2 regions of the Streptomyces sp. NBC_00203 genome follow, and region 2 is predicted to be linked to the other one. Evidence: riboswitches for the same ligand, from Rfam matches in the RefSeq annotation. Region 2 holds a riboswitch; the other holds the start of a gene.

Region 1 (3,394 bases), 3.4 Mb from region 2:
CATGTCGGCGAGCTGTGACGGGCTCGCCTCGTAGGGCGGGCCGAGCCGGCGCAGCATCAGCAGCACCTTGAACTGCCAGTGCTGGAGGCCGTCCGAGTCCAGGGTGTCCCGGCGGGCCTGCGCCGCGTGCCGGGCCAGGATGGCGAGCCGGGCGATGATCGCCTCCTTGACCGGGTCCATCCAGTCGAGCTCCTTCGACCAGAGCGCGACGTGCCGGTCGACCGAGTCCGCGGTCGCCGCGTCGGACGGTTCTGTCATGCGGGCCCCCCAAATAGTTTTCTTGTGGATAGTTTTTCGAATTACTACTTTCCTCGCCATGACGAACACCGCAAGCACGATTCGTACGCTCGTATCGCTGGACGAACTCCTGGCCGCTGTACGTGAGTTGAGGATCAGCGGTCGCTGGGAACGCGCGACGAACCTGCTGGACGCCACCGATGTGACCGATCCGCAGGCGCGCGCCCGACTGGCCGTGGCCGCCGCCGAAGTCGCGCTGGAGAGCGACTGGTTCGGTGGAACCGGCCTGGCGCGGACTCGGCTCGGCGCCGCGGAGAAGGCCTTCGAGGAAGCACGCCTGGACGGCCGTTGGGACCTGGACTTCCTGTGGCTGCGCCACGACTACCTCGCTCTGGTGCGTGTCGACGGCGCGTTCCGCGCCGGACCCGACGGCAAGGACCCGGAGGCCCTCGCCGCTCTGCGGCACCTCGCCGGGATCCTGCGCGACCAGGCCCCGGACGCGGTGCGCCGCGGCTGGGCCGAGATGTATCTGGGCCTGATCGCGGACAATCTGTTCGCCGAGCGGGCCGGCGCGCCCGTCCACTACGAGGCCGCCCTGCGCGCGGGCGAGTCGGGGGACGACCTGCTGTCCCGCGAGGCACTGCGCCACCTCGGCGATCACGACCACGACCACGGCGACCACGCACGGGCGCTGGAACGCTGGAACCGGGCGACCACGCTCGGCGCCCGGGCCGGAACCGTCCCCGGCACCCTCTCGATGCAGATGCTCCTGGCGGTCCTCGCCCGCGACACCGGCGACGAGGCCGGAGCCGCCGCGCTGGCCCGGGAGATCGCTCGCTGGGCGGGAGCCATCGGAGCCGTGAGCACCGAGGCGCAGGCCAACGCTTTCCTGGCGGGAGAAGACCCGACGGCACCGCCCGCCGTCCAGGCCGATCGTCCTACGAGCTAGGCTGACCGGCGGGCCGTGACTGGCGCTGAGGTGGAGTACCACCGGGGAGCGGCCTGACGAACGGGTCTTTGCCGCGCGCCTGGGCGATGTGTCAGCAACGCTCAGGAGAGCCCATGTCCCAGGCCCAGCTCATGGACGGCGCCGGTCTCGCGCGCCGCATCGTCGAGGAGACCGCCAAGCGCGCGGCCGGCCTCAAGGACCGTACGGGCATGGCGCCCTGTCTGGCGACGGTACTGGTCGGCGAGGATCCCGCCTCGGTGACGTACGTCCGGATGAAGCAGAACCGCTGCCGCAAGGCCGGTATCGAGTCGCGGCACGTCGCACTGCCCGCCGGCACCACGACGGCCGAGCTGGTCGACACGCTCACCGCGCTGTCGACCGATCCGACCGTGCACGGCATCCTGCTCCAGCACCCCGTCGGGCCGCACATCGACGAACGTGCGGCGTTCGAGGCCATCGCGCCGGAGAAGGACGTCGACGGCGTGACGCTGAGCTCGTACTCCGCGATGAGCTTCGGCCTGCCCGGCTTCGTGTCCTGCACGCCCGGCGGCATCATGCGGCTCCTCGACGAGTACGACGTCGACCCGGCCGGCAAGCGGGCCGTCGTCGTGGGCCGCAGCGCCATCCTCGGCAAGCCGGTCGGCATGCTGCTGCTCGGGCGCGACGCGACGGTGACGTACTGCCACTCGCGTACGGCGGATCTGTCGTCGGTGGTGCGCGAGGCGGACATCGTGGTGGCCGCCGTGGGACGGCCCCGGCTGATCCGCGGGGAGGACATCAAGCCGGGAGCCGTCGTGATCGACGCGGGCTACAACGAGGGGAACGTCGGCGACGTCGACTTCGACACCGCCGTCACCCGGGCCGGGCTGATCACGCCCGTGCCGGGTGGCGTCGGCCCGATGACGATCGCGGTCCTGCTGGAGCAGACCGTGACCGGAGCCGAACGCCAGGCAGGCGTCTGACCGTCGCGGCTCAGCGCATCCACGCCTTGTACGACATCACGTCCCCCGCCTTGAGGCCCAACTCGGGATCGGCCTTGGTGACGGTGTCCTCCAGGCCGAGGACGGCACCGGTCGCCGGGTCCAGGATCAGCATCCGGTGGCTGGAGTGGGCTGTGTCGTCGTACACGTACGCCTGCCCGGGGCGGCCCAGCCGGTCGGTGACCGCTCCGGCCGGGCGCAGCCCCTTCGCGTCGGCGAGGATCCGCGCGAGTGCGGCGTTCTCACGGCTGCCGAGCGTCCAGTGGTCCAGCAACTCGGCTACGGCGTCGAGGAGTTGGGGGGTGTCCATCTCCCCGGTGGTGTCGATCTCTTCGAGGTAGGCGCGCAGCCGCTCGGCGTCGTGCGGCGGCCGTGCCTGGGGCGGGGCGTCGCTCCAACTCGGCGGGTACGTCTGCCTGCTGAGGACATGGCCGTCCTCGACAGTGCGCGGGACAGGGTCGGCGCCAGTGATGACCGGCCTGCCCGGGTGGCGCGGATCGGTCGCGACGACGAGTTCCGTGTGACTTCCGTCCGCCTTCCAGCGCACGACGCGTTCCTCGGGAAGGGTGACCGGCGGCCGGGCCTGGGGACCTGAGGTCATGCTCAGGCTCCAGGCCTGGAAGTGGGTCCCCTGGCGCAGTCTGAGCGCGCTGTCGGATGCCGCCGCGCGGTCGGCGAGCCGGTCCAGGGGTACGGGGGTGGAGCCGGCCTCGACGACCAGCGGGCGCGGGGCGGCCACGGCGGGGGTGGTGGTCGTTCCCGACACCATGAGGGTGAGGGCGGCCACGCCGGCCGCCGCCACGGTCCCGATGCTCCAGGTCCAGCGGCGCAGCCGTCGGGGGCTCTCGCTGTGCAGCAGCTGGTTGAGGCGGCGCTCCGCGTGCTGGTCCAGCGGGCGGTCGTGGAAGCGGGGGTCGCCGGACGGCACCGGGTTGGCGCGGCGCAGCAGTTCGAGTTCGTCAGCCATGGCCGTGCTCCTTCGGGGTGTCGCGGCGGGGCGCTACGGTGCCGGCGGCCACGGTCGTCTCCATGCGGTCGATCTCGGCTCTGAGGCGGCGGCGGGCGCGGTGCAGCCGCATCGCCGCGGCGCGGCTGCCGCAGCCGAGGGCGACGGCGACCTCGTCGACGGCGAGCTCCTCCCAGGCCGTCAGGCGCAGTACTTCCTGGTCGGCGGGGGAGAGCCGGGCGAGGGCCTCGTGCACCCAGTCGCCCGGCGACTCGGTGTCGG
Region 2 (3,394 bases):
CTCCTCGGCCGCGAGGGCGCCGGGGTGACGGTCCACGAGCCGGGCGCCGCCTCTGCGGCACCCGTCGAAGAGCCCTGCTGCTACCAGGAGTTGGCGCCCCTTCCCTCCTTCGACGGCAACCGTGTCGTCCTCGGCGCCTGGGTCGTCGAGGACGAGTCGGCGGGCCTCGGCATCCGCGAGTCCTCCGGCCTGATCACCGACGAGTACGCCCGCTTCCTGCCGCACGTGATCCTTTAGCCACCGGGTCCGGCATCCGAGGGCCTAGGCCCCCAGTACGTCCCGGAGTTGGGCGAGCCCCCAGTCCAGGTCCTCCTTGCTGATGACCAGGGGCGGAGCGATCCGGATCGTGACACCGTGGGTGTCCTTGACGAGGACGCCCCGGTCCATCAGCTTCTCGGAGATCTCCCGGCCCGAGCCGTACGCCGGAGCGATGTCGACGCCCGCCCACAGCCCGCGCCCGCGCACCTCCGTGACATGGCCCGTGCTTGCCAGCAGACCCAGCTCGTGGTGCAGATGCTCACCGAGCTCCGCGGCCCGCCGCTGGTACTCGCCCGACCGCAGCATCGCGATCACCTCCAGCGCCACCGCACAGGCCAGCGGATTCCCCCCGAACGTCGACCCGTGCTCCCCGGGCCGGAACACCCCGAGCACGTCCCGGTCGGCCACCACCGCCGACACGGGTACGACCCCTCCTCCCAGCGCCTTGCCCAGCACATACACATCCGGCACGACCCCCTCGTGCTCACACGCGAAGGTCTTCCCCGTCCTGCCGAGCCCCGACTGGATCTCGTCGGCGATGAACAGGACGTTCCGCTCGCGGGTCAGCTCCCGCACCCCCGCCAGATATCCGGGCGGCGGCACCAGCACCCCCGCCTCGCCCTGGATCGGCTCCAACAACACGGCGACCGTCTCCTCGGTGACCGCCTCCCGCACCGCCGCCAGATCCCCGTACGGCACGATGTCGAAGCCCGGCGTGTACGGCCCGAAGTCCGCCCGTGCCTCCGGGTCCGTGGAGAAGCTGATGATCGTCGTCGTACGGCCGTGGAAGTTGTCGCTCGCCACGACGATCCTCGCTCTCCCGTCCGGGACGCCCTTGACCCGGTACCCCCACTTCCGGGCCGTCTTCACCGCGGTCTCCACCGCCTCCGCGCCCGTGTTCATCGGCAGCACCATGTCCTTGCCGCACAGCGACGCCAGCTCCCGGCAGAAGTCCGCGAACCGGTCGTGATGGAACGCCCGCGACGTCAGCGTCACCCGCTCCAGCTGCGCTTTCGCCGCGTCGATCAGCCGCCGGTTGCCGTGTCCGAAATTCAGCGCCGAGTATCCGGCCAGCAGGTCGAGGAAACGGCGCCCCTCGACATCTGTCATCCAGGCCCCGTCCGCCGTCGCCACGACGACCGGCAGCGGGTGGTAGTTGTGCGCGCTGTGCGCCTCGGCCGAGGCGATGAACGCCTCCGTCGTCTCCGTAGCAGTCACGGGATCTCCGTTCCTTGACGAGCGGCACCAGGGGAGTGGTGGGTGCGTTTGTGGCCTATTTCCTATCGTCGCTCGCATGGTGGACTGGGGAACCCGGCGATCCGGCGCGCCCGGTAGGCTGACGGCGGGGCCGTGACTGGCGCGCTGGGATGGGACCGACCATCGGGGAGCGGCCCCTGCAACTGTGTGCCGTGCGCCTGGGCCGACCCGTGAACGCTGAACGCCACGTCCGGAGGCCGTCATGCCAGAGCCCCTTTCCACCGAGTCCACCGCCTTCCGCAGCGCCCTCGAAGTGATCCGGGCCGTGGAGCCCCGCGTCGCCGACGCCATCAGCCAGGAAATCGCCGACCAGCGCGACATGCTGAAGCTGATCGCGTCCGAGAACTACGCCTCCCCGGCGACCCTCCTGGCCATGGGCAACTGGTTCAGCGACAAGTACGCCGAAGGCACCGTCGGCCGCCGCTTCTACGCCGGCTGTCGCAACGTCGACATCGTCGAGGCCCTCGCCGCCGAGCACGCCCGCGAACTCTTCGGCGCCGAGCACGCCTACGCCCAGCCGCACTCCGGCATCGACGCCAACCTGGTCGCCTTCTGGGCCGTCCTCGCCCAGCGCGTCGAGGCCCCCGCCCTGGAGCGAGCCGGCGTCCGCAACGTCAACGACCTCACCGAGGCCGACTGGGCCCAGCTCCGCCGCGACCTCGGCAACCAGCGCATGCTCGGCATGTCCCTGGACGCCGGCGGCCACCTCACCCACGGCTTCCGCCCGAACATCTCCGGCAAGATGTTCGACCAGCGCTCCTACGGCACCGACCCCACCACCGGCCTCATCGACTACGAGGCCCTGCGCACCTCCGCCCGTGATTTCAAGCCGCTGATCATCGTCGCCGGCTACTCCGCCTACCCCCGCCTGGTGAACTTCCGCATCATGCGGGAGATCGCCGACGAGGTCGGCGCGACCCTCATGGTCGACATGGCCCACTTCGCCGGTCTCGTCGCCGGCAAGGTCCTCACCGGCGACTTCGACCCGGTCCCGCACGCCCAGATCGTCACCACCACCACGCACAAGTCGCTCCGCGGCCCGCGCGGCGGCATGGTGCTCTGCGACGAGACCCTCGCCGAGCAGGTCGACCGCGGCTGCCCGATGGTCCTCGGTGGCCCCCTCCCGCATGTCATGGCCGCCAAGGCCGTCGCGCTCGCCGAGGCCCGCCGCCCCGAGTTCCGCGACTACGCCCAAGCCGTCGTCGACAACTCCCGCGCCCTCGCCGAGGGACTGATGCGCCGCGGCGCCACCCTGGTCACCGGCGGCACCGACAACCACCTCAACCTGATCGACGTCGCCTCCTCCTACGGCCTCACCGGCCGCCAGGCCGAGTCCGCACTGCTCGACTCGGGCATCGTCACCAACCGCAACGCCATTCCCGCCGACCCCAACGGCGCCTGGTACACCTCCGGCATCCGCATCGGCACGCCCGCGCTGACCACCCGTGGTCTGGGCACGACCGAGATGGACGAGATCGCCGGCCTGATCGACCGTGTCCTCACCGCCGCCGAGCCCGGCAGGACCGCCAAGGGCAGCCCGTCCAAGGCCCAGCACGTCCTGGACCCGAAGATCTCGGACGAGATCGCCCACCGCGCCACCGACCTGCTCACCGGCTTCCCGCTCTACCCGGAGATCGACCTCGGCTGACGCACCCCACCGGGGACCGCTCGCCAGGCCCTCGACTCCTGAGGTGCCTTGGGGTGTCCAGAGGTTCTTGGATCCTCGGGCTCCCAGGCGCTCGGCTTCTCGGCTCCCTACAGGTCGATCAGCTCCTGTCGTGGTTCCCGCGGCGGTCCGGCAGTCTCATGCCGGGCCGCCGCGCGGCGTATCAGTAGAGTGCCGCCGGCGCCGATCACCAGGCCCATGGCGAGCCCGGAC

The links. A riboswitch is a leader RNA that binds a small molecule or an ion and turns the genes downstream of it on or off. The one in region 2 is predicted to bind ZMP and ZTP.
Region 1: it holds a riboswitch for ZMP and ZTP, as region 2 does, so the genes downstream of both, OG975_RS44305 (bifunctional 5,10-methylenetetrahydrofolate dehydrogenase/5,10-methenyltetrahydrofolate cyclohydrolase) here and OG975_RS29570 (glycine hydroxymethyltransferase) in region 2, are expected to answer to the same signal.

What each region holds. Positions count from the first base shown of each region.
Region 1 is NZ_CP108126.1:9,999,529-10,002,922, reverse strand. Features, by position in the region: gene OG975_RS44315 (MarR family winged helix-turn-helix transcriptional regulator) at 1-258, opposite strand, end outside; gene OG975_RS44310 (hypothetical protein) at 317-1,186, shown strand; ZMP/ZTP riboswitch at 1,192-1,278, shown strand; gene OG975_RS44305 (bifunctional 5,10-methylenetetrahydrofolate dehydrogenase/5,10-methenyltetrahydrofolate cyclohydrolase) at 1,300-2,148, shown strand; gene OG975_RS44300 (CU044_5270 family protein) at 2,159-3,133, opposite strand; gene OG975_RS44295 (RNA polymerase sigma factor) at 3,126-3,394, opposite strand, start outside.
Region 2 is NZ_CP108126.1:6,584,920-6,588,313, forward strand. Features, by position in the region: gene OG975_RS29560 (glutathionylspermidine synthase family protein) at 1-237, shown strand, start outside; gene rocD (ornithine--oxo-acid transaminase) at 262-1,554, opposite strand; ZMP/ZTP riboswitch at 1,599-1,686, shown strand; gene OG975_RS29570 (glycine hydroxymethyltransferase) at 1,718-3,163, shown strand; gene OG975_RS29575 (hypothetical protein) at 3,271-3,394, opposite strand, start outside.